DNA from 2 places in the Kitasatospora sp. NPDC059795 genome. Region 1 is predicted to be linked to the other one. Evidence: predicted binding sites of a transcription regulator. Region 1 holds the regulator's gene; the other holds the start of a gene.
What was found. Region 1 encodes HrcA, which represses chaperone genes, less so after heat shock. Its sites were predicted from a motif close to TTNGCACTCNGNNNNNCNGAGTGCNAA; they were not measured.
Positions count from the first base shown of each region.

Region 2: a site for HrcA is predicted at 4,049-4,075, ahead of groL (chaperonin GroEL). Genes of this name have one in related genera too.

Region 1 covers NZ_JBHWID010000004.1:41,023-51,329, forward strand. Annotated here, with positions in the region: gene ACFV4P_RS09745 (hypothetical protein) at 1-154, shown strand, start outside; gene ACFV4P_RS09750 (DUF3097 domain-containing protein) at 161-994, opposite strand; gene ACFV4P_RS09755 (hypothetical protein) at 1,085-1,672, opposite strand; gene htpX (zinc metalloprotease HtpX) at 1,708-2,631, opposite strand; gene hrcA (heat-inducible transcriptional repressor HrcA) at 2,904-3,977, shown strand; gene dnaJ (molecular chaperone DnaJ) at 4,047-5,186, shown strand; gene ACFV4P_RS09775 (16S rRNA (uracil(1498)-N(3))-methyltransferase) at 5,289-6,032, shown strand; gene ACFV4P_RS09780 (PDZ domain-containing protein) at 6,122-9,325, shown strand; gene ACFV4P_RS09785 (HIT domain-containing protein) at 9,418-9,771, shown strand; gene ACFV4P_RS09790 (ribonuclease Z) at 9,775-10,307, shown strand, end outside.
Region 2 covers NZ_JBHWID010000019.1:70,690-80,996, forward strand. Annotated here, with positions in the region: gene ACFV4P_RS30605 (trehalose-6-phosphate synthase) at 1-97, opposite strand, end outside; gene ACFV4P_RS30610 (glucosyl-3-phosphoglycerate synthase) at 256-1,254, opposite strand; SAM riboswitch class I at 1,394-1,522, shown strand; gene thrC (threonine synthase) at 1,540-2,820, shown strand; gene ACFV4P_RS30620 (MoaD/ThiS family protein) at 2,850-3,128, shown strand; gene ACFV4P_RS30625 (cold-shock protein) at 3,702-3,908, shown strand; gene groL (chaperonin GroEL) at 4,230-5,852, shown strand; gene ACFV4P_RS30635 (hypothetical protein) at 5,944-6,303, shown strand; gene ACFV4P_RS30640 (hypothetical protein) at 6,322-6,951, opposite strand; gene ACFV4P_RS30645 (ABC transporter ATP-binding protein) at 7,117-7,833, shown strand; gene ACFV4P_RS30650 (FtsX-like permease family protein) at 7,830-10,307, shown strand, end outside.

The DNA of each region.
Region 1 (10,307 bases):
GGCCGTGTCGAGTTTCGGCGTCAGGGCGGTGGACACCGTGCCGTCCTGCGTGCCGCCGGGCGTCTGGGGGAAGGTCGCTCCGTCCGGGCCGTCCACCGCACCGTCGTCCACACTGGCCACCGGCTCGGGCGACGGGTCCTCCCCGAAGTCCTGACAGTCGTCAGTCGCTGCCCGGCAGGGTGACGAAGTCGATCAACTCCTCGACCCTGCCGAGCAGTTCAGGCTCCAGGTCCTTCCAGCCGTCGACCGAGGAGAGGATCCGCTTCCAGGCCGCGGGGGTGTCCACCGGCCAGCCGAGGCGGCGACAGATGCCTTCCTTCCACACCTCGCCGCGCGGCACCTCGGGCCAGGCGGCGAAGCCGAGGCCGACCGGCTTGACGGCCTGCCAGATGTCGACGTACGGATGGCCGACCACCAGCACGTGGTCGCCGGTCACCTGCGCGGCGATCCGGTGCTCCTTGGTGCCGGGCAGCAGGTGGTCGACCAGCACGCCCAGTCGGCGGCCGGGGCCGGGGGCGAACTCGGCGACGATCGCGGGCAGGTCGTCCATGCCCTCCAGGTACTCGACCACCACGCCCTCGATCCGCAGGTCGTCGCCCCAGACCCGTTCGACCAGCTCGGCGTCGTGCCGGCCCTCGACGTAGATCCGCGACTCGCGGGCCACCCGGGCGCGCGCCCCGGGCACCGCGATCGACCCGGACGCCGTCCGCCCCGGTCCGCGCTGCGGGGCCGGGGCGGACGGCCGGACCAGCGTCACCACCCGCCCCTCCAGCAGGAACCCGCGCGGCACCAGCGGAAACACCCGGTGCTTGCCGAAGCGGTCCTCCAGCGTGACGGTGAACCCCTCCGCGGTCCGCTCGCACCGCACCACCGCCCCGCAGAACCCGGTCGCCGCCTCCTCCACCACCAGATCCCGCTCCGCCGCCACCTCCGGCGCGGGCTGCTGCCGCTTCCACGGCGGGGTCAGATCCGGTCCGTACTCCCTGCTGCGCATGCCCCGCAGTCTACGAAACCGCCCCCGACGGCCCGTCAGCCGTCGGAGCCGGAAGGCCGGAGGTCGGGAGGCCGGAGGTCAGGAGGCTGGTCAGTCGTCCAGGCCCGGGGCGCCCCAGACCGGGAACCAGCGGGAGAGGTCGGACTCGATGCGCAGGTCGTTGCGGAGCAGGTTGGAGATCTCGATCTCCAGGGGGTTGTCGCGCTTCTCCTGGCCGGGCAGTTTGCACATGGGGTAGAAGGTGCCGCGCTTGTACAGGTAGACCAGGCCCAGGGAGCGGCTCTCGGGGTCGCGGAAGGCGACGATCGAGCAGAGCAACTGCGGGCCGAAGCCGTTGGCCTCCAGCTCGCTGTTGACCGCGTGCAGGTCGTTGACCAGGTCGGGGAGTTCGTCGGGGGTGTGGCGGGCGAGCAGCCAGGAGTAGCCGTAGTCGTCGCGGGAGGCTTCGACGGGGGTGCCGCCGCGTTCGGTGTCCGCGTCGAGCAGGGCCCGGACCTGGGACTGCACCTCGGCGAAAGCGCCGCCCTCGACGGCCGCGAAGCACACCGAGCCGAGGCCGGTGGGGAGGAAGCCGGTGGCGGCCTGCAGGGTGAGCGCGGCGGACGGGATGCCGAACAGCTGGTCGAGGTCCGGCTTCACGGGCTTGCTGCGGCCGAACAGGGCGTCCAGGAATCCCACGCGGAGTGCTCCTTGTCTCAGAGGTCGGTAGCGGGTCACTGCCCGAGCTGGGAGGAGATCTTCGACAGCTGCGCGAGGCGCTGCTCCAGCGACGGGTGGGTGGAGAACAGCTGCGCGGCGGTCTCCTTGGCGCTCAGTGCGGGCGCGAAGTAGAAGGCGTTGTACGGCTGGGCCTTGCGCAGGTCCTCGGTGGGGATGGCGGCGATCTGCCCGGTCACCTTGGTGAGCGCGGAGGCCAGCGCGCTGGGCCGTCCGGTCAGCTGGGCGGCGGCCCGGTCGGCGGCGAGTTCGCGGTAGCGGGACAGCAGCCGGGTGAGCAGGAAGCTGATCGCGTAGACCACCATCGAGGCCAGCGGGACGATGATCATCGCGATGGCGGCGTTGGGGTCGTTGTTGTTCCGGTTGCCGCCGCCCATCATTCCGCCGTACAGCGCGATCCGGGTCATCGCGCCGGCCAGCACGCCGAGGAAGCCGGCCACCGTCATCACCGCCACGTCCCGGTGCGCGACGTGCGACAGCTCGTGCGCGAGGACGCCCTCCAGCTCCTCCGGTTCCAGTCGGCGCAGCAGGCCGGTGGTCACGCAGACCACCGCGTTCTCCGGGTTGCGGCCGGTGGCGAAGGCGTTCGGCATGTCGTTGTGGGCGACCGCGACTCGCGGCTTGGGCATGTCGGCGAGCGCGCAGAGCCGGTCCACCGCGCCGTGCAGTTGCGGAAACTCCTCGGGGGAGACCGGGTGGGCGCCCATCGCCCGTTCGGTGATCTTGTCGGAGAACCAGAACTGCGCGACGAACAGGCCGCCGGAGATCAGCACCACCAGCGGCCAGGCGCCGCGCAGCAGCACGATCAGCAGCCCGGTGAAGCCGACGTAGAGCAGGCCGATCAAGAACATGGTGGTGACCATCCGACCGGTGAGACCGCGGTCGGGGGTGAACCGGGAGTGCTGTCGTGACGCCGACATCGCTGCTCCTCCTTCGCCTCTTCGTCTTCGATGCTGCCACCGGCCGGGCCCACAGGCACCATCCGAAACGGTGGGAATTCGGTGGGAATGCGGCCGTGTCGGCCCGCGGTCACCCGTTGGCGCGCCATCTCGGTCGAGGATCACGTGGGCGGACCGTTCCTGCCGTCAGGCCCGGGCCGTACACTGGCAAGTACGGTTCTGGCACTCTGCCCAGTTGAGTGCCAGAGTGGATCGACCACCGGTTCAACGGACGACGACGGAGGTGTGTGCCCATGCCGGACGACGGCAAGCCCGACGGCCGCCTGCTCGACACGCGCCCGTCCGTGCGTCCGCTGGACGAGCGCCGCCTGGCAGTGCTGCGCGCGATCGTCCAGGACTACGTGGGCACCGAGGAGCCGGTCGGCTCCAAGGCCCTCGTGGAACGGCACAACCTGGGTGTGTCGCCGGCCACCGTCCGCAACGACATGGCGGCGCTGGAGGAGGACGGGTTCATCCACCAGCCGCACACCAGTGCGGGCCGGATCCCCACCGACAAGGGCTACCGGCTGTTCGTCGACCGCCTCGCCGAGGTGAAGCCGATGACGGCCCCGGAGCGCCGGGCGATCCGGCACTTCCTGGAGGGCGCGGTCGACCTGGACGACGTGGTGGCCCGCACGGTGCGGCTGCTGGCGCAGCTGACCCGGCAGGTCGCGGTGGTCCAGTACCCGTCGCTGACCCGCTCCACGGTGCGGCACATCGAACTCGTCTCGCTCACCCCGACCAAGCTGATGCTGGTGCTGATCACCAACACCGGCCGGGTCGAGCAGCGGATGGTGGACTGTCCGGGCCCGGTCGGCGAGGCCCTGCTGGGAGACCTGCGGGCCAGGCTGAACGGCATGGCGGGCGGCTGTCGGCTGCCCGAGGTGCCGACCGTCCTGGAGGACCTGCCGGCCGGCTTCGAACCGGCCGACCGGTCCGCCGTCAGCACCGTGCTGGCCGTCCTGTTCGAAACGCTCGCCGAACAGAACGAGGAACGGATCATGCTGGCGGGCACCGCCAACCTGACCCGTTTCAACCACGATTTCCCGCTCTCCATCCGTCCGGTGCTGGAGGCACTGGAGGAGCAGGTGGTGCTGCTGCGCCTGCTGGGTGAGACCGGCGACTCCGCGATGACGGTCCGGATCGGTCACGAGAACGCCTACGAAGGCCTGAATTCCACGTCGGTGGTCTCCGTCGGTTACGGTTCGGGCGACCAGAGCGTGGCAAAGCTGGGTGTGATCGGTCCGACCCGGATGGATTACCCGGGCACAATGGGGGCGGTGCGTGCGGTGGCACGGTACGTCGGCCAGATCCTGGCCGAGTCATAGCAAAGCTGCGTGAGGCCCTCACGCAGCTCTCGCAAGCACTTCTAGAGGCGGAACAAACCGGAGCATTTGGTGGCCACGGACTACTACGCGGTACTCGGCGTCCGACGCGACGCGGGGCAGGACGAGATCAAGAAGGCGTTTCGGCGCCTCGCCCGTGAACTGCACCCGGACGTCAACCCGGACCCGAAGACGCAGGAGCGGTTCAAGGAGATCAACGCCGCCTACGAGGTGCTCTCCGATCCGCAGAAGCGTCAGGTCTACGACCTCGGCGGCGACCCGCTGTCGCCCAACGGCGGCGGCGCGGGCGGTTTCGGCGCAGGGGCGGCCGGGTTCGGCTTCTCGGACATCATGGACGCCTTCTTCGGCGCCGCGACCGGCCAGCGCGGCCCGCGTTCGCGCACCCGCCGCGGCCAGGACGCGATGATCCGACTGGAGATCACCCTGGAGGAGGCCGCGTTCGGCACCACCAAGGAACTCCAGGTCGACACCGCCGTCACCTGCACCACCTGCAGCGGCGAGGGCGCGGCGCCCGGCACCTCCGCGCAGACCTGTGACATGTGTCGCGGCAAGGGCGAGGTCTCCCAGGTCACCCGGTCCTTCCTGGGCCAGGTCATGACCTCCCGCCCCTGCCCGCAGTGCCAGGGCTTCGGCACCGTCGTCCCGACCCCGTGCCCCGAGTGCGCGGGCGACGGCCGGGTCCGGGCCCGCCGCACCCTCACCGTCAAGATCCCCGCCGGTGTCGACAACGGCACCCGGATCCAGCTGGCCGGCGAGGGCGAGGTCGGCCCCGGCGGCGGTCCCGCCGGTGACCTCTACGTCGAGATCGCCGAGACCAGCCACAACGTCTTCCAGCGCCGCGGCGACGACCTGCACTGCACGGTCACCATCCCGATGACGGCCGCCGCGCTCGGCACCCAGGTGCCGCTGCAGACCCTGGACGGCCTGGAAGAGGTCGACATCCGGCCCGGCACCCAGTCCGGCCAGTCGATCCCGCTGCACGGCCGCGGCATCACCCACCTGCGCGGCGGCGGCCGGGGCGACCTGATAGTGCATGTCGAGGTGCAGACGCCCACCAAGCTCGACCCGGAGCAGGAGGAACTGCTGCGTCGGATCGCCATGCTCCGCGGCGAGGAGCGGCCGTCCGGCCAGTTCGCACCGGGCCAGCAGGGCCTGTTCTCCCGGCTGAAGGACGCCTTCAACGGCCGGTGAGACCTGTTCCTTCCGGGCCGGGAGCGGTGCACGCCACCGCTTCCGGTCCGGGTTTTTTGTTGTCCGTTCCGTTGTCTGCTCGGTGAGAGGGTTCCTGTTCCGATGACCGCACCGGTGTTCGTCGTCGACGACCTGACGGGCGCCGCCCCCGGCGCCACCGTCCGCCTCGACGGCCCCGAAGGGCGGCACGCCGCCGCAGTCAAGCGCCTGGAGCCCGGCGAGGCCGTCACCCTCGCCGACGGACGCGGCCGCGGCGCGGACGGGACCGTCGCGGCAGTGCACGGCAAGGACGCGCTGGACGTGCTGGTGGCCGCCGTCCGCGAGGAGGCTGCGCCGGCGCCCCGGATCACCGTCGTCCAGGCGCTGCCCAAGGGCGACCGCGGCGAACTCGCCGTCGAGACGATGACGGAGGTCGGCATCGACGCGGTGGTGCCGTGGGCGGCCTCCCGGTGCATCACCCAGTGGAAGGGCGAGCGCGGCGCGAAGGCGCTCGCCAAGTGGCGGGCCACCGCGAAGGAGGCCGGCAAGCAGGCGCGACGGCTGCGCTTCCCCGAGGTGCACGACCTGATGACGACGCGGCAGCTGCTTCCGCTGGTGTCCAGGGCTTCCTTCGCCGCTGTCCTGCACGAGGAAGGTTCGCTGCCGCTGGCTACGGCGGAGCTCCCGGCCTCCGGCGAGATCGTGCTGATCGTCGGGCCGGAAGGCGGCGTCTCCCCGGAGGAGATCGCGGCGTTCGCCGAGGCGGGGGCGAAGCCTTACCGACTCGGGGCGTCCGTCCTGCGCACCTCCACGGCGGGGGTCGCGGCGGGGGCGCTGCTGCTGGGGCGCACGGGGCGCTGGGGGTAAGGATCCGAGCGGTGCCCCACGAGCCCCCGGTTTTGCGGCCTTGTGGTTATTCGCTCCCGCAGACTTTGTGCCCGTTCTAGTGTGGCCGGGTGACCGATTCGACGCGCGGGTACCTGCGCCACCCCCATCTTCATGGCGACGTTGTCGCTTTCGTTGCCGAGGACGATGTCTGGCTGGCTCCCGTCGAGGGCGGGCGGGCCTGGCGGTTGACGGCGGATCAGGTGCCGGTCGGCGCCGTGCGGTTCTCGCCGGACGGGCGGACGGTGGCCTGGACGTCGCACCGGGACGGCGCGCCGGAGGTGCATGTCGCGCCGGCGGCCGGTGGCGAGGCGCGGCGGCTGACGTACTGGGGGAGCCCGTACACGGCGCTGGTGGGGTGGAGTGCCGACGGCAGGCCGTTGGCGATCACCACGGCGGGGCAGGAGACGATCCGTCGGACGTGGGCGTTCGCGGTGCCGCTGGACGGCGGCGAGCCGGAGCGGCTGCCGTACGGGCCGATCGGGGCGCTGGCGTTCGAGCCGGTGCCGCCGGGGGCCGCCGGTGGGCGGGTGCTGCTGGGCACGCACAACCGGGAGGCTGCGCACTGGAAGCGCTACCGGGGCGGCCGGGCGGGCAAGTTGTGGATCGGTGCGGCCGAGTTCGAGCGGCTGCACGCGGAGCTGGACGGCCAGTTGGAGTGCCCGCTCTGGGTGGGTGACCGGGTGGCGTTCCTGTCCGACCACGAGGGCACCGGCCGGTTGTATTCGAGCCTGCCGGACGGCAGCGACCTGCGGGCGCACGGCCCGGCGGACTCCGGGTTCTACGCCCGGCAGGCGTCCACCGACGGCACCCGGGTGATCTGGCAGAGCGCGGGCGACCTGTGGCTGCTGGACGATCTGGACGGCGCCGAGCCGCGCCGGCTGGAGATCGACCTGGCCGGCCCGCGCAGCGGCCGCCGGCCGCACCCGACCCGGGCGGACGGGCAGGTGGAGTCCGCAGCGGTGGACCGCACCGGCCGGGCCGCGGCCGTGGTGGTGCGCGGCACCGTGCACTGGGTGACGCACCGGGAGGGTCCGTCCCGGGTGCTGGACGAGACGCCGGGCGTGCGCAGCCGGCTGGCGCGGGTCGTCCCGGGCGAGGACGGCACGCAGGGCGCGGTGTGGGTGACGGACGCCGAGGGTGACGACGCGATCGAGTACGCGCCGTCGGTGCTGGGCGCGGAGCGGCGCCGGCTGGCGGCCGGGCAACTGGGCCGGGTGCTGTCGCTGACCGTCTCGCCGGACGGCCGGCAGCTCGCGGTGGCCTCGCACGACGGCCGGCTGCTGCTGGTGGCGCTCAGCGACGGCGCCGTGCACGAGCTGGCGCGCAGCGGCGAGGGCGAGGTCAGCGGGCCGGTGTTCAGCCCGGACTCGGGCTGGCTGGCCTGGTCGCAGCCGGTGCTCGGCCCGTGGTCGCTGCGGCAGATCATGCTGGCGGACCTCACCTCGCGGACCGTCAGCGAGGCCACCCCGCAGCGTTTCCACGACTACTCGCCGGCTTTCACCTCGGACGGCAAGCACCTGGCGTTCCTGTCGGTGCGCACCTTCGACCCGGTGTACGACGAGCACGTCTTCGACCTGTCGTTCCCCGGCGGCACCCGTCCGCACCTGCTGACGCTGGCCGCCGACACCCCGTCGCCGTTCGGGCCGCAGCGGGCCGGGCGGCCGGTGGGCGGCGAGGAGGACGACGCCAAGGACGGCGACAAGGGCGAGTCCGCGGCGCCGACCACCAAGGTCGACCTGGAGGGTCTGGCGGACCGGATCGTGGCGTTCCCGGTGGCGGCTGGCCGGTTCGGGGCGCTGCGGGCCGCGAAGGACGGCGTGCTGTGGGGCCGGATCCCGTTCAGCGGTGAACTCGGCGACAGCGCCGCCTCGTTGGGCGACAGCCCGGCCGGGACGGCGCTGGAGCGCTACGACCTGAAGAAGCGCCGGGTGGAGGAACTGCTCACCGGCGTCGACACGTTCGCGGTGTCCGGCGACGGCGCGCGGCTGGCGGTGCTGGAGGACGGCAGCCTGCGGATCGTCCCCGCCGACCAGAAGGCCGACGACAGCGAGGACGCCGCGGTCGACCTCGACCGGATCCGGGTCACCGTCGACCCGGCCGCCGAGTGGCGGCAGATGTTCGACGAGAACGGCCGGCTGATGCGCGACAACTTCTGGCGCGCCGACCTCGGCGGCGTCGACTGGGCGGGCGCGCTGGCCCGCTACCGGCCGCTGGTGGACCGGGCCGGCTGCCACTCCGACCTGGTGGACCTGCTGTGGGAGACGGTCGCCGAGCTCGGCACCTCGCACTCCTACGTGATCCCGCCCGGCCGGGGCACCGAGGCGGCCTGCCTGCAGGGCCTGCTCGGCGCGGACCTGGTCCGCGACGGCGAGGTGTGGCGGGTGGCCCGGGTGGTGCCCGGCGAGTCCTCCGATCCGCGGGCCCGCTCCCCGCTGGCCGCGCCCGGCGCGGCGATCCGTCCCGGCGACGCGATCCTGGCGGTCAACGGCCGCCCGGTCGATCCGGTGGCCGGCCCCGGCCCGCTGCTGGCCGGCACCGCCGACCAGCCGGTCGAGCTGACCGTCAGCGGCAAGGACGGCGGCGAGCGGTACCCGGTGGTGGTGCCGCTGGACGACGAGGAGGCGCTGCGCTACCACGACTGGGTGGCGGGTCGGCGGGCCGCCGTCCACGAGCTGTCCGGCGGCCGGCTCGGCTACCTGCACGTGCCCGACATGCAGAGCGCCGGGTGGGCGCAGCTCCACCGCGACCTGCGGATCGAGATGGCCCGCGAGGGCGTCGTGGTCGACCTGCGGGAGAACCGCGGCGGCCACACCTCGCAGCTGATCGTGGAGAAGCTGGCCCGCCGGATCGTCGGCTGGAACCGCGGCCGCGACCTGGACCGGCCCGAGCCGTACCCGGCGGACGCCCCGCGCGGCCCGGTGGTGGCGGTCGCCAACGAGTTCTCCGGTTCGGACGGCGACATCGTCAACGCGGCGATCCAGGCGCTCGGCATCGGTCCGGTGGTTGGCGTCCGCACCTGGGGCGGCGTGATCGGCATCGACAACAAGTACGACCTGGTGGACGGCACGGTGGTCACCCAGCCCAAGTACTCCAGCTGGCTGGAGGGTTACGGCTGGGGCCTGGAGAACGGCGGCGTCACCCCCGACGTCGAGGTGCCGACCGCTCCGCAGGACTGGGCGGCGGGCCGCGACCCGCAGCTGGAGACCGCCGTCCGGATCGCCCTGGAGGCGCTGGCGTCCACCCCGGCCAAGGTCGCGCCGCCGATCGACTGACCGCCGGGAGGGGGCGCGGGTCCGGCGTGGCCCGCGCCCCCTCCCTGTAAGGTCGTCGTCACCAGTGACAGGTGTTCAGAAGGAGTGCGGAGATGGCCGGCGAGCCGCAGGCGGACTGTGTGTTCTGCAAGATCGTGTCGGGGGACATTCCGGCGACGGTGGTGCGCAAGAGCGAACGGACGCTGGCGTTCCGGGACATCAACCCGCAGGCGCCCACCCACCTGCTGGTGATCCCGCACGTGCACTACGCCGACGCGGCCGAACTGGCCGCCGCGGAGCCGGAGATCGCCGCGGAGCTGCTGGTCGAGGCGGGCGAGGCCGCGAAGGGCGAGGGCCTGGAGTCGTACCGGCTGATCTTCAACACCGGCGCGGACTCCGGGCAGACGGTGTTCCACGCGCACGTGCACGTGCTGGGCGGGCGCAAGCTCGCCGAGGGGCTGGTCTGAACGTTGTCGCAGCGTGAACTCGTCGTCCTCGGCACGGCCAGCCAGGTGCCGACCCGGCACCGGAACCACAACGGGTACCTGCTGCGCTGGGACGGCGAGGGGCTGCTGTTCGACCCGGGGGAGGGTACCCAGCGGCAGATGCTGCAGGCGGGCGTGACCGCCACCGGCATCACCCGGATCGCGGTGTCGCACTTCCACGGCGACCACTGCCTGGGCCTGCCGGGCGTGGTGCAGCGGATCAACCTGGACCGCGTCCCGCACCCGGTGGACGCCTACTACCCGGCGTCCGGCCAACTGTTCTTCGACCGGCTGCGGCACGCCAGCATCTACCACGCCACCGCCGACCTGCGGGAGCGGCCGATCGCCGGGCCGGGCCCGCTGGAGGCGCCGGGCGCGCCGTTCGAGCTGTCGGCAGTGCGGCTGTCGCACCCGGTGGAGTCGTTCGGCTACCGGCTGACCGAACCGGACGGCGTCCGGCTGCGCCCCGAGCGGCTGCGCGAACTCGGCCTGCGCGGGCCGCTGGTGGGGCAGCTGCA
Region 2 (10,307 bases), on a different contig from region 1:
CGTCCTCCGTGCGGAAGGACACCGGGCCGCGGTTGGAGGCCACCAGGATCGGGGCGGCTCCGGACTGCGTGGGGCGTTCGGACGCGTGATCGGCCATACAGCCAACCTTGCCGTGTGATCAGCCGACCAAACCACCCGGCGCGGCCTGCGCCGGGTGAACAGCGGGGGGTCGGCCCGGCCGTGCCCGGCAAGCCGAAGGCGATCGGCGGGCCTCTGCGACCGATCACGGCCCCTCCCCGGGATGTGGGCGGGTGGTCAGCGGTTGCGGTACTCCGGGACGGTGATCATCGGGGGGCGTTCGGTGGCGGCGACGGGGTGGGTGCGGGGGGTGAAGCCTGCGGCGGTGCGGGTGTACTGGGTGAGCAGCGGGCGGACCAGGTCGGCGTCGGCCTTGAGGCGGTGGGTGCGGTCGAGGCGTTCCAGGGCGGTGCGGTAGATGGTGGCGGCCATCCGGCCGAGGGCCTGGCCGTCCTGGTGGCGGTGGTGCCGGACGCCGACGTCGACCTGGGCCAGTGCGTCCAGCCCGACCAGTTCCAACGCGTCCACCAGCAGGCCGAGTTCGACGCCGTAGCCGGTCGGGAAGGGCAGTCGTTCGAGCAGGCTGCGGCGGGCCGCGTACTCGCCGCCGAGCGGCTGGACGAAGCCGGCCAGCTGCGGCCAGTGCAGGTTGAGCAGCGGGCGGGCGACCAGTTCGGTGACCCGGCCGCCGCCGGCCGGGACGATCGCGCCGTCGGTCTCGAACGGGCGGTCGTACATGGCCTTGACCAGGTGCACGGCGGGGTCGGTGAGCAGCGGGCCGACGATGCCGGAGACGAACGCCGGGTCGAATTCGCGCAGGTCGGCGTCGATGTAGCAGACGATCGCGCCGCTGCTGGCGAGCAGCGAGCGCCACAGCACCTCGCCCTTGCCGGCGGCGGCGGGCAGCCGGGGCAGGATGGCGTCCCGGTGGACCACCCGGGCGCCGGCGGCGGCCGCGGCGGCGGCGGTGCCGTCCACCGAGCCGGAGTCGACCACCAGGAGTTCGTCGACCAGCGGGACGCGTTCCATCAGCTCGGTGCGGATCGCGGTGACGATCTCGCCGACGGTGGGCTCCTCGTCGAGGGCGGGCAGCACCACGCTGACGGTGCCCGCCGGGCCGGCGGCGCGCTTGGCGGCGAGCAGCCGGTCGAGCGGTCGGTCGGCGGCCGCCCAGGACCGGCGGCGCAGCCAGTCGGCCACTTCCGGCAGGACCCCGGGCTCGGGCTGCTCGGGCAAGATCTCGCTCCCTGTCTCGGTCCGTCTCGGGTGTCGGACGGTGGGGTTGGACGGCACGGGCCTTCGGTTACAGTCTTCGTACTGCGGTCGGACCTTCGCACGTCGGGGTCGCTCGCAGCGTACGACCACAACTTCACAGAGCTCATCCAGAGGGACTGAGGGAACGGCCCGTCGAAGTCCCGGCAACCCTCCCGCGCGGCCTCGCAGGCCCGGCGGGACAGGTGCCAATTCCGTCCCGGGCGCGACCGCGACCCGGGGAAGATGAGGAGAAAGGGCCTCGCCACCATGGCTGTTGACACCCCCGCACCTGCCGCCGTCGACCTCGGTCCGGCCACCGCGCTGTCCTGTCGCGAGTGCGGCACCCGCTTCCCGCTCGGCCCGAGCTTCGCCTGCCTGGAGTGCTTCGGCCCGCTGGAGATCGCCTACGACTACGCGGGACACGACGCCGAGGAGCTGCGCAAGCGGATCGAGGCCGGCCCGGCGTCGATCTGGCGCTACGCCCCGCTGCTGCCCGTCCCCGCCGACGTCGCGGACAAGCCGAACCTGAACCCGGGCTGGACCCCGCTGGTGAAGGCCGACAACCTGGGCCGCGAGCTGGGCTTCACCGCGCAGCTGCACATCAAGGACGACTCCGGCAACCCCACCCACTCCTTCAAGGACCGGGTGGTGGCCTGCGCGATCGAGGCCGCCCGGGCGTTCGACTTCACCACGCTGTCCTGCTCCTCCACCGGCAACCTGGCGGGCGCGGTCGGCGCCGCCGCGGCCCGGGCCGGCTTCAAGTCCTGCGTGTTCATCCCGCACGACCTGGAGCAGGGCAAGGTCGTGATGGCCGGGGTGTACGGCGGCGAGCTGGTCGGCATCGACGGCAACTACGACGACGTGAACCGGTTCTGCTCGGAGCTGATCGGCGACCCGGCCGGCGAGGGCTGGGGCTTCGTCAACGTCAACCTGCGCCCGTACTACGGCGAGGGCTCCAAGACCCTGGCGTTCGAGATCTGCGAGCAGCTCGGCTGGCGGCTGCCCGAGCAGATCGTCATCCCGATCGCCTCCGGCTCCCAGCTGACCAAGATCGACAAGGGCCTGCAGGAGCTGATCAAGCTCGGCCTGGTCGAGGACCGCCCGTACAAGATCTTCGGCGCCCAGGCCGAGGGCTGCTCCCCGGTCTCCGCCGCCTTCAAGGCCGGCCGCGACGTGATCAAGCCGGTCAAGCCGGACACCATCGCCAAGTCGCTGGCGATCGGCAACCCGGCCGACGGCCCGTACGTGCTCGACATCGCCCGCCGCACCGGCGGCGCCGTCGAGGACGTCACGGACGCCGAGGTGGTCGAGGCGATCCGGCTGCTGGCCCGTACCGAGGGCATCTTCGCGGAGACGGCCGGCGGCGTCACCGTCGGCGTGCTGAAGAAGCTGGTCGAGACCGGGCAGCTCGACCCGAGCAAGGAGACCGTCGCGATCAACACCGGCGACGGCCTGAAGACCCTCGACGCGGTCGCCGACTCCGGCATGACCGCCGTGATCCGCCCGACGCTGGAGTCCTTCCGCGCCGCCGGCCTCGCCTCCGCCTGATCCCCCACGTCTTCCGAGGAGCACCCCCCATGAGCGCCACCGTCCGCATCCCCACCATCCTCCGCACCTACACCGGCGGCGCCGCCGAGGTGACCGCCGAGGGCGCCACCCTGGCCGCCGTCGTCGCGGACCTGGAGGCCAACCACGCGGGCATCGCGGCCCGCCTGCTGGACGACACCGGCAAGCTGCGCCGCTTCGTCAACGTGTACGTCAACGACGACGACGTGCGCTTCGCGGAGGGCCTGGAGACCGAGATCAAGGACGGCGCCTCGGTGTCGATCATTCCGGCGGTGGCCGGCGGCTGCTGACGCCGCCCCGTGCATTCGCCCTGCCGCCGTCAGGCCTCGGAATTCGATTTCCGAGCCGCCTGGCGGCGGCTTCGCGCACTGTGCCCGCCACCTGTTCCCGGATGCGGGCAGCCGTGATTACGGACCGGCGGGTCGCGGGAATTCCCGGACCCCCGGGGGAGTAGAGTGCCGGGGAAGCCGTTCCCCTCCACGGCCCGTTCCAATCCTCGTTTTTCCCCGCACCGCACCTCGCGCCGGCCCCGCCCCGTCCCGCGCTTCGAGACATGCGCCGGACCGTTCACCGCCCCATCTGTAAGGCCGCCGTCAGAATTCTTCCGGCGATTTGCGGTGACACGTCCGTTATGCCCGGTGGCAATTGTCGCGCCGCATACCTTTCGCCCCGTCATATCCCCTGCGGGGCAAGGACTTTCCGCGAAATTAGGGCCTGTTGCAGAGGGCGCATATCCGGATACATTCAGCCGCGACAGAGGCTGCGCCGTACGGGGGGGATCCCCACAAGGCCGGTCTTCCAGACCTCCGGGTCCGCGTCCCGCGGATCTCTGAAGGGCCAGCACAGCACAAGGGGAGTTCGGAATGGCTCAGGGCACCGTCAAGTGGTTCAACGCCGAGAAGGGCTACGGCTTCATCGCGGTCGACGGTGGAGCGGACGTGTTCGTCCACTACAGCGCGATCCAGATGGACGGCTACCGCACCCTGGAAGAGGGCCAGCGGGTCGAGTTCGAGATCTCGCAGGGTCAGAAGGGTCCGCAGGCCGACATGGTCCGCGCCGCCGGCGCCTGACGGCCCCGGCAGACCGCACACACCACAGATCCGACCGGCAGGTCCGGCCCCGGCGCGACGCGTCCGGGGTCGGGCCTGTCGGCGTTCTCCGGCCCGGCCTGCGGGTTTCCCCGAAGGGGTGTCGGAGGGTGCCGAATGGGCTTGCACTCGACACCCCCGAGTGCTAATCATTGGCGTTAGCACTCACAGCGTGAGAGTGACAACGGACCGGGCCGGTGAGGCCCCGGAAGCGGTAGGGGACGAGACCCCCGCTCTCCTGGGCCGTCCGTCGCGGGCACCCCTGGTCCGAGCAGTCGACCGTGTCCCGGAGGACCACTTCTAATGGCCAAGATCATCGCCTTTGACGAGGAAGCCCGCCGCGGCCTTGAGCGTGGCATGAACCAGCTTGCCGACGCCGTGAAGGTCACGCTCGGCCCCAAGGGTCGCAACGTCGTTCTGGAGAAGAAGTGGGGCGCCCCCACCATCACCAACGACGGTGTCTCCATCGCCAAGGAGATCGAGCTCGAGGACCCGTACGAGAAGATCGGCGCGGAGCTCGTCAAGGAGGTCGCCAAGAAGACCGACGACGTCGCGGGTGACGGCACCACCACCGCCACCGTGCTCGCCCAGGCGCTCGTCCGCGAGGGTCTGCGCAACGTCGCCGCCGGCGCCAACCCGATGGCCCTGAAGCGCGGCATCGAGAAGGCCGTCGTCGCCGTCTCCGACCAGCTGCTGGCGCAGGCCAAGGACGTGGAGACCAAGGAGCAGATCGCCTCCACCGCCTCCATCTCCGCCGCCGACACCCAGATCGGCGAGCTCATCGCCGAGGCCATGGACAAGGTCGGCAAGGAAGGCGTCATCACCGTCGAGGAGAGCAACACCTTCGGCCTGGAGCTCGAGCTCACCGAGGGCATGCGCTTCGACAAGGGCTACATCTCCGCCTACTTCGCCACCGACCTGGAGCGCATGGAGGCGAGCTTCGAGGACCCGTACATCCTCATCGCCAACTCCAAGATCTCCTCGGTCAAGGACCTGCTCCCGCTGCTGGAGAAGGTCATGCAGAGCGGCAAGCCGCTCGTCATCATCGCCGAGGACGTCGAGGGCGAGGCCCTGTCGACCCTGGTCGTGAACAAGATCCGCGGCACCTTCAAGTCCGTCGCCGTCAAGGCCCCGGGCTTCGGCGACCGCCGCAAGGCCATGCTCGGCGACATCGCCATCCTGACCGGCGGCACCGTGATCTCCGAGGAGGTCGGCCTCAAGCTCGAGAACGCCGGCGTGGACCTGCTGGGCACCGCCCGCAAGGTCGTCATCACCAAGGACGAGACCACCATCGTCGACGGCGGCGGCGACAGCGACCAGGTTGCCGGTCGCGTCAACCAGATCCGCGCCGAGATCGAGAACTCCGACTCGGACTACGACCGCGAGAAGCTCCAGGAGCGCCTCGCCAAGCTGGCCGGCGGCGTGGCCGTCATCAAGGCCGGCGCGGCCACCGAGGTCGAGCTCAAGGAGCGCAAGCACCGCATCGAGGACGCGGTGCGCAACGCCAAGGCCGCCGTCGAGGAGGGCATCGTCGCCGGTGGCGGCGTCGCCCTGCTGCAGGCCGGTGTCGCGTTCGACAAGCTGGAGCTGGAGGGCGACGAGGCCACTGGTGCCAACATCGTCCGCGTGGCCCTGGAGGCCCCGATCAAGCAGATCGCCACCAACGCCGGCCTTGAGGGCGGCGTCGTGGTCGAGAAGGTCCGCAACCTGCCCGCCGGCCACGGCCTGAACGCCGCGACCAACGAGTACGTCGACCTGATCGCCTCCGGCATCATCGACCCCGCCAAGGTCACCCGCTCCGCCCTGCAGAACGCCGCCTCCATCGCGGCGCTGTTCCTCACCACCGAGGCCGTCATCGCCGACAAGCCGGAGAAGGCCGCTGCGGCCGCCGGCGGCGGCATGCCGGGCGGTGACATGGACTTCTGATCCGGCCCTTCGGACGGATCTGTCGTTCTCACGCTGAGGGCGGTCTCCTTCGGGAGGCCGCCCTTGCGGCGTTCTTTGGGACAATGGGCGGATGGCCAGCCCCCAGATCGAAACCGCCCTGCACAACGCGCGTGCGCTGATCCTCGCCGACCTCACCGCGAGGGACGTCGCCGATGCCGCGATCGTCTCGCTGGTCGAGGACGCCGTCACCCACCGGCGGTGGTGGCTCGAACAGTGGCCGGACGGCTGTGAGTTCGTGCTCGGGCTGATCGCGCAGGACGTGCAGGACGCGCTGCTGGAGTCGTACGGGCGGTGGCCGCTCTGTTCCGCTTGCGCGGCGGAGGACGGCGACCCGCACGCGCTCGGCGTGGAGCCGGAGTTGGGGGCGGATCCGCACTGGGTGTGCGGCAAGAAGGGGTTGGTCGTCGCGGCGGTGGGGGAGCTCGGCTGAGCCCTGGTTGGGCTCTCCCTATGGTGCCAAGTCCCTGAGCTCGGCCTGCATGTTGGCGCGCGCCTGGGCGTCGTAGCGGTCGTGGGCCTCGGGGGTGCGGTAGAGGGCGGGGAGGGCGAGGAGGTGGTGGAGGATCGCGGTGCGGCCCTCGCGGAAGGCGTCCGGGGGGACGAAGGAGTATTCGTCGCGGACGGCGGCGGTGTAGGCCGCGTAGCGGTCGGGGGACGAGCCGAGGACGGCGAGGTCGGCATCGCAGAGGACTTCGCCGTTGCGGTCGCCGGGCGCGGGGTGGTGGGTGGCGGTGAGGCGGACCAGGCGGGCGACCTCGTGGACCACGGGTTCGGGGAGGCCCGCCTCGCGGAGGGCGCGGCAGGCGAGCGCGGCGCTGCGTTCCTCGTTCTCGGAGCGGTCGGGCCGGTAGACGGCGTCGTGGAACCAGGCGGCCAGCCGGACGGCGTCGGGGTGGTCGGCGTGGTCGGCGAGTTCGTCGATCCGGTCGAGGACGGCCCGCAGGTGGTCGGTGGTGTGGTAGCGGCGCTGCGGTTCGGCCCAGCGGGCGAGCAGGTCGCGGGCGTAGGGCTCCGGGTCGACGGTGGCGCCGCAGCGGGTGAGCAGGGCGTGCCAGCGCTCGGGCAGCGATGCGGTCATGACGGTCATTCTGCTCCCTGCCGTCGTCGTGGTGGCGTGGTCCGTCCGCGGATGTGACCCAGACTATATGTAGTTCACCTACTTATGCCGCAGACTTGAGTAGTCGTCGCGCGGAGGCTATACATACTCGGTATGCAAGACGTTCCGCTGTTCCGAGGGGGATCCATGACCGGATCGAGCGCGCAGGCCGTGCTGCGCCTGGAAGGTGTCGGCCGGGTGCACGGCCGGGGCGAGGCCGAGGTGCACGCCCTGCACCCGATCGACCTGGAGGTGCGGGCCGGGGAGTTCCTGGCCGTGATGGGGCCGTCCGGCTCCGGGAAGTCCACGCTGCTGGCGCTGGCCGGCGGCCTGGACCGCCCGTCGGTCGGCCGGGTGCTGGTCGAGGGCACCCCGTTGGAGGGGCTGAGCCGGGCGAAGCTCGCCGATGTGCGGCGTCGCTCGGTCGGCTACGTGTTCCAGTCGTACAACCTGATCCCGGCGCTGACGGCGGCGGAGAACATCGCGCTGCCGAGGGAGTTGGACGGTGTCTCGGCCCGCACCGCGCGGGCGGAGGCGCTCGCCGCGCTGGAGGAGCTGGGGATCGCCCAGCTCGCCGACCGGTTCCCGGAGGACATGTCCGGCGGCCAGCAGCAGCGGGTCGCGATCGGCCGGGCGCTGGCGGGCGAGCGGAGGCTGGTGCTGGCCGACGAGCCGACCGGCGCGCTCGACTCGGCCACCGGCGAGGCCGTCCTGCAGGTGCTGCGTTCGCGGTGCGACGCCGGCGCCGCCGCGGTGATGGTCACCCACGACCCCGCGCACGCGGCGTGGGCGGACCGGGTGGTGTTCCTCCGGGACGGCCGGTTCCTCCGTGAGGCGGCGCAGCGCGCCGGGGCCGAGCGATGAGCGCCTGGCGGGCGGTGCTGCGGATGGCGCGCCGCGACGCCCTGCGGGCCAAGGGCCGCAGCGCCCTGGTGGTCGCGATGATCGCGCTGCCGGTGCTCGGCGCGACCGGCGTGGACGTGGTGCACCGCAGCGGACAGCTCACCGCCGCCGAGCGCTCCGACCGGCTGATGGGCCGGGCGGACGCGCTGATCGGCGCCTACGACCCGGGCCGCAGCATCGAGCAGTCGGTGTTCCCGGCCGACGGCGTCCGCACCCTGCCGCAGCGCCAGGACAGCCTGACGCCCGAGCAGAAGCGCGGCGCGAGCACCGAACCGGTCGTGCTGCTCGGCGAGTTGCTCCCGCAGGGCAGCACCCTGACGCCGGCCCGCACCGGCCCGGTCGCGGCCGTGCAGACCCGCGACGGCCTGGCCCCCGTCGACACCTTCGAGGCCGACCTGAGCGGCGACCTCTGGAAGGGTCGCCTGAACCTGGTCTCCGGCCGCGCCCCCGCCGCCGGCCACGAGGCCGCCGCCACCAAGGCGTTCCTCGCCGGCACCGGCCTGCGGATCGGCGACACCGTCACCGTCCGCGGCCTGGAGTCCACCCCGTTCACGCTGACCGGCACCGTGGAGCACCCCGACGACCTGAACAAGTCCGAACTGGTCGCTCGCCCCGGCGAGTTGTACCAGCAGCTGGACGCCGCCCAGGTCACCGCCGGGCTCGCCCCGCAGAGCCCGAGCGCCGAGCAGGCCGCCGCCAAGAAGGACGCCTGGCTGGTCCAGCTGCCCGCCGGCGCGCAGCTCGGCTGGGACAAGGTCCGCGAACTCAACCGCCACGGCTACACCCTGGCCGGCCGTCAGGTCGCCGCCCACCCGCCGGCCGACGCGCCGGCCGTGGCGGAGGCCATCGGCAGCGAGGACGCCCGTGAGCGCAGGATGATGACGGTCGCCACCACCGCCGCGATGGCGCTGCTGGAGGTCGCCCTGCTGGCCGGCCCGGCCTTCGCGGTCGGCGCCCGGCGGGCCCGCCGCCAACTCGCCCTGCTCGGCGCGGCCGGCGGCCGCCCCGGACACGTCCGGGCCGTGGTGCTCGGCGGCGGCCTGGTGCTCGGCGCGGCCGGCGCGGCCCTCGGCGCGGTGCTGGGCGCCGGCCTGGTCGCCGTGCTGCGCACCCGGATCGAGGAGTGGGGCGGCAGCCGGTTCGGCGAGTTCACCCTGCGTCCGACCGACCTGCTGGCGATTGCCGCCGTCGGCACCGTCACCGCCCTGCTGGCGGCCCTGCTGCCCGCGCTGCAGGCCGGGCGCCGCGAGGTGCTGGACGGCCTGACCGACCGCGACCCGGTGCGCCGCTCCGCCCGCTGGGCGCCGGTGCTCGGCGTGGTGATCGTGCTGGCCGGCGTCGGCCTCGCGCTGTACGGCGCGGTGGCCGCCCCGACCGGCGCGATGCCGGTGCTGGCCGGCCTCACCACCCGCACCCTGTCGGTGCTGGGCGGCGCGATGCTCGCCGAACTCGGCCTGCTGCTGTTCACCCCGGCGCTGCTGGCCCTGCTCGGCCGGCTCGCCCGCCTGCTGCCGGTCGGCCCGCGGCTCGCGCTGCGCGACACCGCCCGGCACCGCTCCCGCACCGGCCCCGCCGTCGCGGCCGTGCTCGCCGCCGTCGCCGGAGCCGTCGCGGTCGGCGTGCACACCGCCGGCGCCGAGGCCCAGGACCGCGCCTCCTACCGGCTGGAGCAGCCCGTCGGCGCCGTCAGGCTCACCCTGCACGGCGACGCCGACACCATGCCCCAGCTGCGCACCGCCATCGTCCAGGACATCCCGGACCTCGGGGAGCGCGCCGACCTCTACGAGGCGCAGTACGTGTTCTGCGAGGGCTGCCTGGACGTGGTGTACGCGGAGGGCGGGCCGCGCTACGGCCAGACCGACGCCAAGCCGGTCGTGGTCGGCGACGCCGCGGCGCTGCACAACCTGCTGGCGCTGCGCGACCGCGACGCCGAGGCCGCGCTGCTCTCCGGGAAGGCCGTGGTCACCGACCCGTCCTACCTGCACGACGGCAAGGCCGTGCTGCGGATGCGGGGCGTCAACATGGAGCCCAAGCAGGTCACCGTCGACGCCGTCCTGGTCGCCCGCCCCGGGGCGCAGCGCTACACGCCGGTGGTGATCGCGCCCGACACGATCCGCGGGCTCGGCCTGAAGGTCGAGCCGACCGGGGCGATCTGGCTGCCCGGCACCCCGGTCGCCGACAAGGCCGAGCAGCGGGCCGCCGCCACCGTCGCCCGGCTCGCCCCGCGCTCCGAGTTCGGGGTGGAGCGAGGCTTCCGGGCCAAGGACAGCGTGGTGCAGGTCGCGCTCAGCGGCTTCGCCGCCCTGGTGGTGCTCGGCGCGGCCGTGGTCTCCACCGCGCTGGCCGCCGCCGACGCCCGCCGCGAACGCGCCCTGCTGTCCGCGATCGGCGCCCGGCCCCGTACCCGGCGCACCGTCGCCGGCCTCCAGGCCGGA